DNA from 2 places in the Stenotrophomonas riyadhensis genome. Region 2 is predicted to be linked to the other one. Evidence: riboswitches for the same ligand, from Rfam matches in the RefSeq annotation. Region 2 holds a riboswitch; the other holds the start of a gene.

Region 1 (3,377 bases), 270 kb from region 2:
GCCGCTTCGATGCCGATGACCAGGCCGGCCTGGAGGCGATCGCCCGCGTGTTCGTCGAGGCGCTGGGATGAGCGCGCCCAAGCTGCGCAACATCGGCCCCAAAAGTGCAGCCTGGCTGCGCCAGGTTGGCCTGCGCAGCCGCGAGGACCTGGTTGCGATCGGCGCGGTCGGCGCCTTCGTCAAGGTCAAGCGCGCGGGCTTCAAGCCCAGCCTGAACCTGTTGTACTCGCTGGAAGGCGCACTGCTGGACTGCCACTGGCAGGAACTGAGCGAGCCGCAGCGTGATGCGCTGGTGCAGGACTACGAAGCGCGCATCGCCGCGCATCCGCTGAAGGCGGCCGGCCCCGTTTCGGGTCCCGTGCATGAGCAGCGCTTCGATGCTGACGATGACGCTGAGGACGGCGTGGCCGAGCGCGCGGACGAGGATTGAGGCCTCCGCGTTCCTGGGGATGCCGGCCAGCGGCCGGCACTACCACTGTGATGCGGGATCGGTAGCGCCGGGTCATGCCCGGCGAGTGCGGTCAGGGCTGCTGCAGCTCCAGCAGTTCGCCCACCAGCCCGACCTCGCCGCGCTCCAGCCACACCCGCAGGCGTGTGCCGTGGTCGATGCGCAGGGCCCAGCACAGCGACATCGGCAGGCCGCAGACCTGCGACAGCACCATGCGCAGCGGGCCGCCGTGGCTGACCACCAGCGTCGGCACCGGATCGTCATCATCAAGCAGGCGATCCAGCGCGCGCGCGATGCGCCGCTCGAAGTGGCCCCAGCTTTCGCCGTTCGGCGGCGGGAATGCATGCGGGTCGGCATGGAAGGCCGCCAATGCGTCCTCCGGCAGGTCGAACAGCGACTGCCCGTCCCAATCGCCGAAATCCAGCTCTTCCCATTCCTCGTCCGCTTCCACGTCCAGCCCGCGCGGCGTGGCCAGGGCCATCGCCGTGTGCAGCGAGCGCAACCGCGGCGAACTGATCACCCGCTCCCACGGCTGCGCGGCGTAAGCGTCGACCAGTTCCTGCGGCAGACGGGCCAGCTGCGGTGGATCGCTGCGGCCATCGAGGAACTCATCGCGACCGTTGCCGGCATGGCGGACCAGGTCGAGGATCATGCGCGCGTCCTGTACAGGCAACGCGGGAACAGCGGAAAACGGGCGGACATCGGCAACGGCACCACGGGATCGAGGGACCATTCTAAGGGCTCAGCAAAGGCAGTCGAGCAGGCTCGACGCTACCGGCCGCCTGCGATGCCGTAGACTGCGCGCACTTCCAGGTGACCTGCGGCCACGGCCGGCAGGTTGAAACGGGAAGCCGGTGACGCGTGATTCCACGCCAGGCCGGCGCTGCCCCCGCAACGGTAAGCACGTCAGTTCCAGGCAACAACGCCACTGTGCCGCAGGCATGGGAAGGCGCCTGGACGGTGGCCTCGCGCCACCCGGCGGCAAGCCCGGAGACCGGCCCGGAAGCCTCAGGTCGCGATGCGGTGGGCATGGCGCTGGATGACCGCGGCCTGCGCTGCGGCGTCGGCGCATGCCTGCCTTCGCGGCTCCTCCCCTTCGCCACGCGGGCGTGCGTGGCACCTGGAGTCCCCCATGAAGCTGCAGTCCCGAATGCTGTCCCTGGCCGTGCTGGCCGCCCTGCCCGCGCTGGCCCAGGCCGCCGATGACACCACCGCGCTCGACCAGATCCTGGTTACCGCCACCCGCACCCCGATTGCCCTGCAGGACAGCATCGCGCCGGCCCAGGTGATCGACCGCGCGCAGATCGAATCCAGCCAGGCCACCTCGCTGCAGGAACTGCTGCGCGGCCGCGCCGGCATCAACCTGACCAATGCCGGCGGCCTGGGCAAGCAGAGCTCGCTGTTCCTGCGTGGCACCAACTCGGGCCACACCGTGGTGCTGGTGGATGGCGTGCGCATCAACAGCGCCGACCTCGGCCTGGCCATGTACCAGGACCTGCCGCTGGCGCAGATCGAACGCGTGGAAATCGTGCGTGGCCCGCAGTCCAGCCTGTACGGCGCCGACGCCATCGGTGGCGTGATCCAGATCTTCACCCGCCGCAACCAGGGTGACTTCGCCCCGCACTTCCAGCTCGGTGGCGGCAGCAATGGCCTGCGCGAGGCCAGTGGCGGCATCGGCGGTGGCACCGAACGCGGCTGGTTCGGCGCTGACATCGCCTACCAGCATTCCGACGGCATCGATGCCTGCCGCGGCTCCTCCTCGGTGTTCTCCGCGGGCTGCTTTGCCGACGAGCATGACCGCGACGGCTACCGCAACCTGTCCAAGAGCCTGCGCGGCGGCTACAGCTTCAACGACCAGTGGACCATGGAAGGCAGCGCATTGCGTGCCGACGGCAAGAACCACTACGACGGCTACTACAACTACTCGGAGACCCGCCAGCAGGTGCTGGCCGGCAAGGTGCGCTACACCCCGTCCGAACGCCTGGCGTTCACCGCCAACGTCGGCCGCAGTGACAACGAGTCGGACAACTTCGGCGCACCGGGGGTGTTCGGCAGCGCGCAGACCCATCGCGACAGCGCCTCGCTGCAGGGTGACTTCGGCGTGGCCGAGGGCCAGCTGCTGAGTGCAGGCGTGGATTGGAGCGAAGACAACCTGGATGGCAGCAGCGCTGGTTACCTCGTCGACAGCCGCCGCAACACCGGCGTGTTCGTGCAGTACCAGGGTCGCTTCGGCCGCCACCAGCTGCAGGCCAGCGCGCGCAACGACGACAACCAGCAGTTCGGCAACCACGCCACCGGCAGCGTGGGCTGGGCGATGGAACTGGAGCACGGCCTGCGCGTCAATGCCAGCTACGGCACGGCGTTCAAGGCACCGACTTTCAGCGACCTGTACGACCCATGGAGCGGCGTGCGGACGTTGAAGCCGGAGAAGTCCAAGAGCGCCAATCTCGGCGTTTCGCAGCAGGGCCAGGGCTGGCACTGGGGCCTGGACGTGTACGAGACCCGCATCGATGACCTGATCACCTACGATGCCTCCACGATGAAGATGCGGCAGGTGGAGAAGGCGCGCATCCGCGGTGCCGAGCTGACCGGTGGCATGCTGCTGGCCGGCTTCGACATCAATGCGCAGCTGAGCTATACCGACCCGCGCAACCGCACCCACGGCAGCACCCAGTTCGACAACTGGCTGCCGCGCCGCGCGCAGCAGAACGCACGCCTGGACATCGACCGCCGCTTCGGCGATTTCCGCGCCGGCCTGACCGTGCAGGGTGCAGGCAAGCGCTATGACAACGCCAGCAACTCGGTGAAGGTTGGCGGCTACGGCACGCTGGACCTGCGCGCCGAGTACGCGCTGACGCCGGAGTGGTCGCTGCTGGCGCGTGCCGCCAACGTGTTCGATCGCCGCTACGAGACCGTAGCGTGGTTCAAC
Region 2 (3,377 bases):
TGTGGAGCACCGCATCCTGCTCAATGGGCACCGTACAGTCGTGTTCCGGTAGTGCCGGCCGCTGGCCGGCACCGCAGAGATCCCGAGGCTGCCGGCCAGCGGCCGGCACTACCGTTTCGGGTCGGATTACCGGTAGCGCCGGGCCGTGCCCGGCGGTGGTGGCTCAGATGATCGAGATCCCCGCCTTGCCCAGCGTCTCGCGCACCATCGCGTCGTTGGCCTCGGTCACCGGCTTGGTCAGGTCCCACAGGAACTTTACCCGGAAGCCGGACTTCACCGCGTCCTGCGCGCTCCACAGCACGCAGTAGTCGCGGGCCAGGCCGCACACATGCACTTCGCGGATGCGGCGTTCGTGCAGCCAGCCGGCCAGGCCGGTGGCTGGGCGCTCGCCGTCGGGCCCGTGGTTCTCGCGGAAGGCGCTGTACGAATCCACCTGTTGGCGCGTGCCCTTGCGCAGGATCATGTCGGCCACCGTCCAGTCCACGCCCGGGTGCAGCGCGGCACCGGCGCTGCCCTGCACGCAGTGGTCGGGCCACAGGGTCTGCGGCTGCGCGTGCAGCAGGATGGTCTCGAACGGGCGCTGGCCGGCGTGCTGGCTGGCAAACGAGGCATGGTCGGCGGGGTGCCAGTCCTGGGTCGCCACCACGGTGCGGTAGCGGCGCTGTGCCAGCAGATCGGCAATCGGTGCCACCAGCGCATCGCCCTGGTCGCAGGCCAGCGCGCCACCAGGCATGAAGTCCGGCTGCAGGTCGATCACCAGCAGGGCGACATCGGCGGGCAGGGCAGTCATGGTGGGTCCAGCGCGAACTCAAGGGGCGACCAGCGTGGCCGCCCCATGCCTGCACGTCAATCGCCCTGCGGCGTCTCAGCGTCCTGCCCGTAGTACAGCAGGCCGATCTTGATCCGCTCGCGGCCATTCTCGCGGCGGTGGCGGTTGGCATCGCGCAGCGAGTACACGCAGCCGCAGTATTCCTGCTGGTAGAACTGCTCGCGCTTGCTGATCTCGATCATGCGGCTGGCACCGCCGCCCTTGCGCCAGTTGTAGTCCCAGTACTGCAGGCCTTCATAGCGCGAGGCGGCGCGGATGCCGCAGTCGTTGATCTGCGCCATGTTCTTCCAGCGCGAGATGCCCAGCGACGAACTGATGGTGTCGTAGCCGTGCTCGTGCGCATACAGCGCGGTGCGCTCGAAGCGCATGTCGAAGCACATCGTGCAGCGGATGCCGCGCTCGGGCTCGTTTTCCATGCCGCGTGCACGGCTGAACCAGTTGTCGGTGTCGTAGTCGCAGTCGATGAACGGGATGTCGTGCTGCTCGGCGAAGCGGATGTTCTCCTGCTTGCGCAGCTCGTATTCCCTCACCGGATGGATGTTGGGGTTGTAGAAGAAGATCGCGTAGTCGATCCCGGAGGCGGTGATCGCCTCCATCACTTCGCCGGAACAGGGCGCGCAGCATGAATGCAGCAGCAGGCGCGTGCCGTCGGCGGGCAGGGTCAGGGTAGGGCGTTGGAGCTCGGTCATCGTCAGGTACCGCATGGACCGCCGGCAACGGCGGTGGCCCATGCATCAGCGCGTGGGTGAACAGGTCTGGCCGGATACCGTGAACAGGACGCGCGCGGCCGCGCGGCCCGCATGCGCAGGACGACGACGGCCCCGGCAACCTCCCCGCGGAGATTCCAGGTCGAGTCAGGGGACGGTCGTGTCCCCCGGCCGGGGCCGGTATTCGGGCTGATGGACACGGGCCGCAGCCCACCTACTACCTGCCGCTTCCCAGGCGTGAGCCCAGTGCTGTTGGCAGGATTCGTTTCCATTCACCGCTGCGGGGCAGCTCCGGAATGGGCGCGCGAGGCGCCTTCACCGGATTCCCGTTTAAATCCCTCCCCGCGCCGGAGCGATGGGAGGGATACCTTCGGCGTGTGCAAAGTGGACCTATTGGTGGCGCGGGTCAAGAGCGCAGGGGTCAGAGCCCGTTGCGCTGCAACGGGATCCGACCCCAGCGGAAGGAAGGGGTCGGATCCCGCTGCCACGCAGCGGGCTCTGACCCCGGTCGGAATGCACCTTCAATGCCCCGCAGCGGCCCGCGTGCGGATGTCGTCCAGGCGCTGGTCGTGCAGCAGACGGCCGTTCTCCCACACGGTCACCATCGCATCCTCGAAGCCGTCCGGCAGGGTGTCGTCGCCGTTGGCCGGCAGCGGCACCGTGTGCAGGCTGCCGTCATCCAGACGCCGCAGCAGGCGCATGCGGCCGCGCTTGCTGGTCTTGCCGGCGTCGGTGATCGGGTCCTTGTAGACATCAATCCACTCACCGTCCACCCGTGCGGCCGAGCACTTCAGCGCGAACTTCTGCGTATCGCGGTCCAGCCGCTGCAGCAGTGCACCGCCCATGCCGAAGGCCACGTTGTCGGCGGCGTAGCCGTCGTCGGTGATGCGCTGCAGGATCGCCCGGATCGTGTCCGGATTGATGCCATCGCCCTGGATCACCCGCACGTGGTTGAGCACGCGGTAGCCCTTGCCGTTGAAGGTGTGGCCGAAGGCTTCGTCCAGCCGGCGCAGGCTTTCGGCCACCACCTCCACCGGGTCGCCCGAGTCGGGGCGGATGACCAGGGTGGCGCCCGAGGCGATCACTTCATCGCGCAGCGTCGTGCCCCAGTGCTCGCTGATCGCGTGGTAGATGTCGTAGCTGTCCGATACCACCGCCATGATCGCGCCGGGCTTGCCGAACCGGCGCAGCATGTTGCGGTAGGCGTCCACCTCGCGCTCGCGGCCCCAGCTGGTGATGGTGCTGTGCTCGGCGGCGGGAATCGAATAGCCGGCCATCGGCGCGTGATAGTGCGCACGGGCCAGGCACAGGGCCGAGACGGTATCGGTGCCGAGGAAGTTGACCAGATGCGCGGCACCGCCCAGCGCGGCCGACTCCAGGCTCGAGACACCGCGCGCGCCGAAGTCGTGCAGCTTGAACGGCAGCTGCCCCTGCGGGTCGTCGCTGGTCTGCTGCAGGAACGCGGCAATGGTCTGCCGTGCATGCCAGCTGATGGTGGCCACGGTGACCGGGTACCACACGCGCAGCAACAGCGTTTCCAGGTACGACGGTACCCAGAACGCGGCCGGATCGGTCGATTCGATGGTCATCAACGCCTGGTGGGTGGGCACCACGCTGCCCTCGGGCACGGCGCGGATGCGCACCGGCAGGTGGCCGCCAAGCCGGTCGACGATATCGCGCCAGCCGGCTTCGTTGAACGGTTCGCCATGCGCGGCGAACACCGCAGCGGCGTCGTCGATGTCGGCGTGGGTGACCGGCCTTGCCAGGGCGTCCTTGAGGATCGCCTGCAGGCCGAAGAACACCGTGCGATCGTGCAGGCCGCCGCGCGATTCCACGTAGAA

The links. A riboswitch is a leader RNA that binds a small molecule or an ion and turns the genes downstream of it on or off. The one in region 2 is predicted to bind cobalamin.
Region 1: another riboswitch for cobalamin. It lies ahead of btuB (TonB-dependent vitamin B12 receptor); the one in region 2 lies ahead of SriyCCGPB3_RS01020 (epoxyqueuosine reductase QueH).

Annotation. Positions count from the first base shown of each region.
Region 1 covers NZ_CP155568.1:498,403-501,779, reverse strand. The annotation lists gene SriyCCGPB3_RS02350 (GAF domain-containing protein) at 1-71, shown strand, start outside; gene SriyCCGPB3_RS02345 (TfoX/Sxy family protein) at 68-430, shown strand; gene SriyCCGPB3_RS02340 (histidine phosphatase family protein) at 522-1,100, opposite strand; cobalamin riboswitch at 1,243-1,465, shown strand; gene btuB (TonB-dependent vitamin B12 receptor) at 1,581-3,377, shown strand, end outside.
Region 2 covers NZ_CP155568.1:229,942-233,318, forward strand. The annotation lists gene purU (formyltetrahydrofolate deformylase) at 1-52, shown strand, start outside; gene pncA (bifunctional nicotinamidase/pyrazinamidase) at 164-790, opposite strand; gene SriyCCGPB3_RS01020 (epoxyqueuosine reductase QueH) at 847-1,533, opposite strand; cobalamin riboswitch at 1,695-1,924, opposite strand; gene SriyCCGPB3_RS01025 (nicotinate phosphoribosyltransferase) at 2,058-3,377, opposite strand, start outside.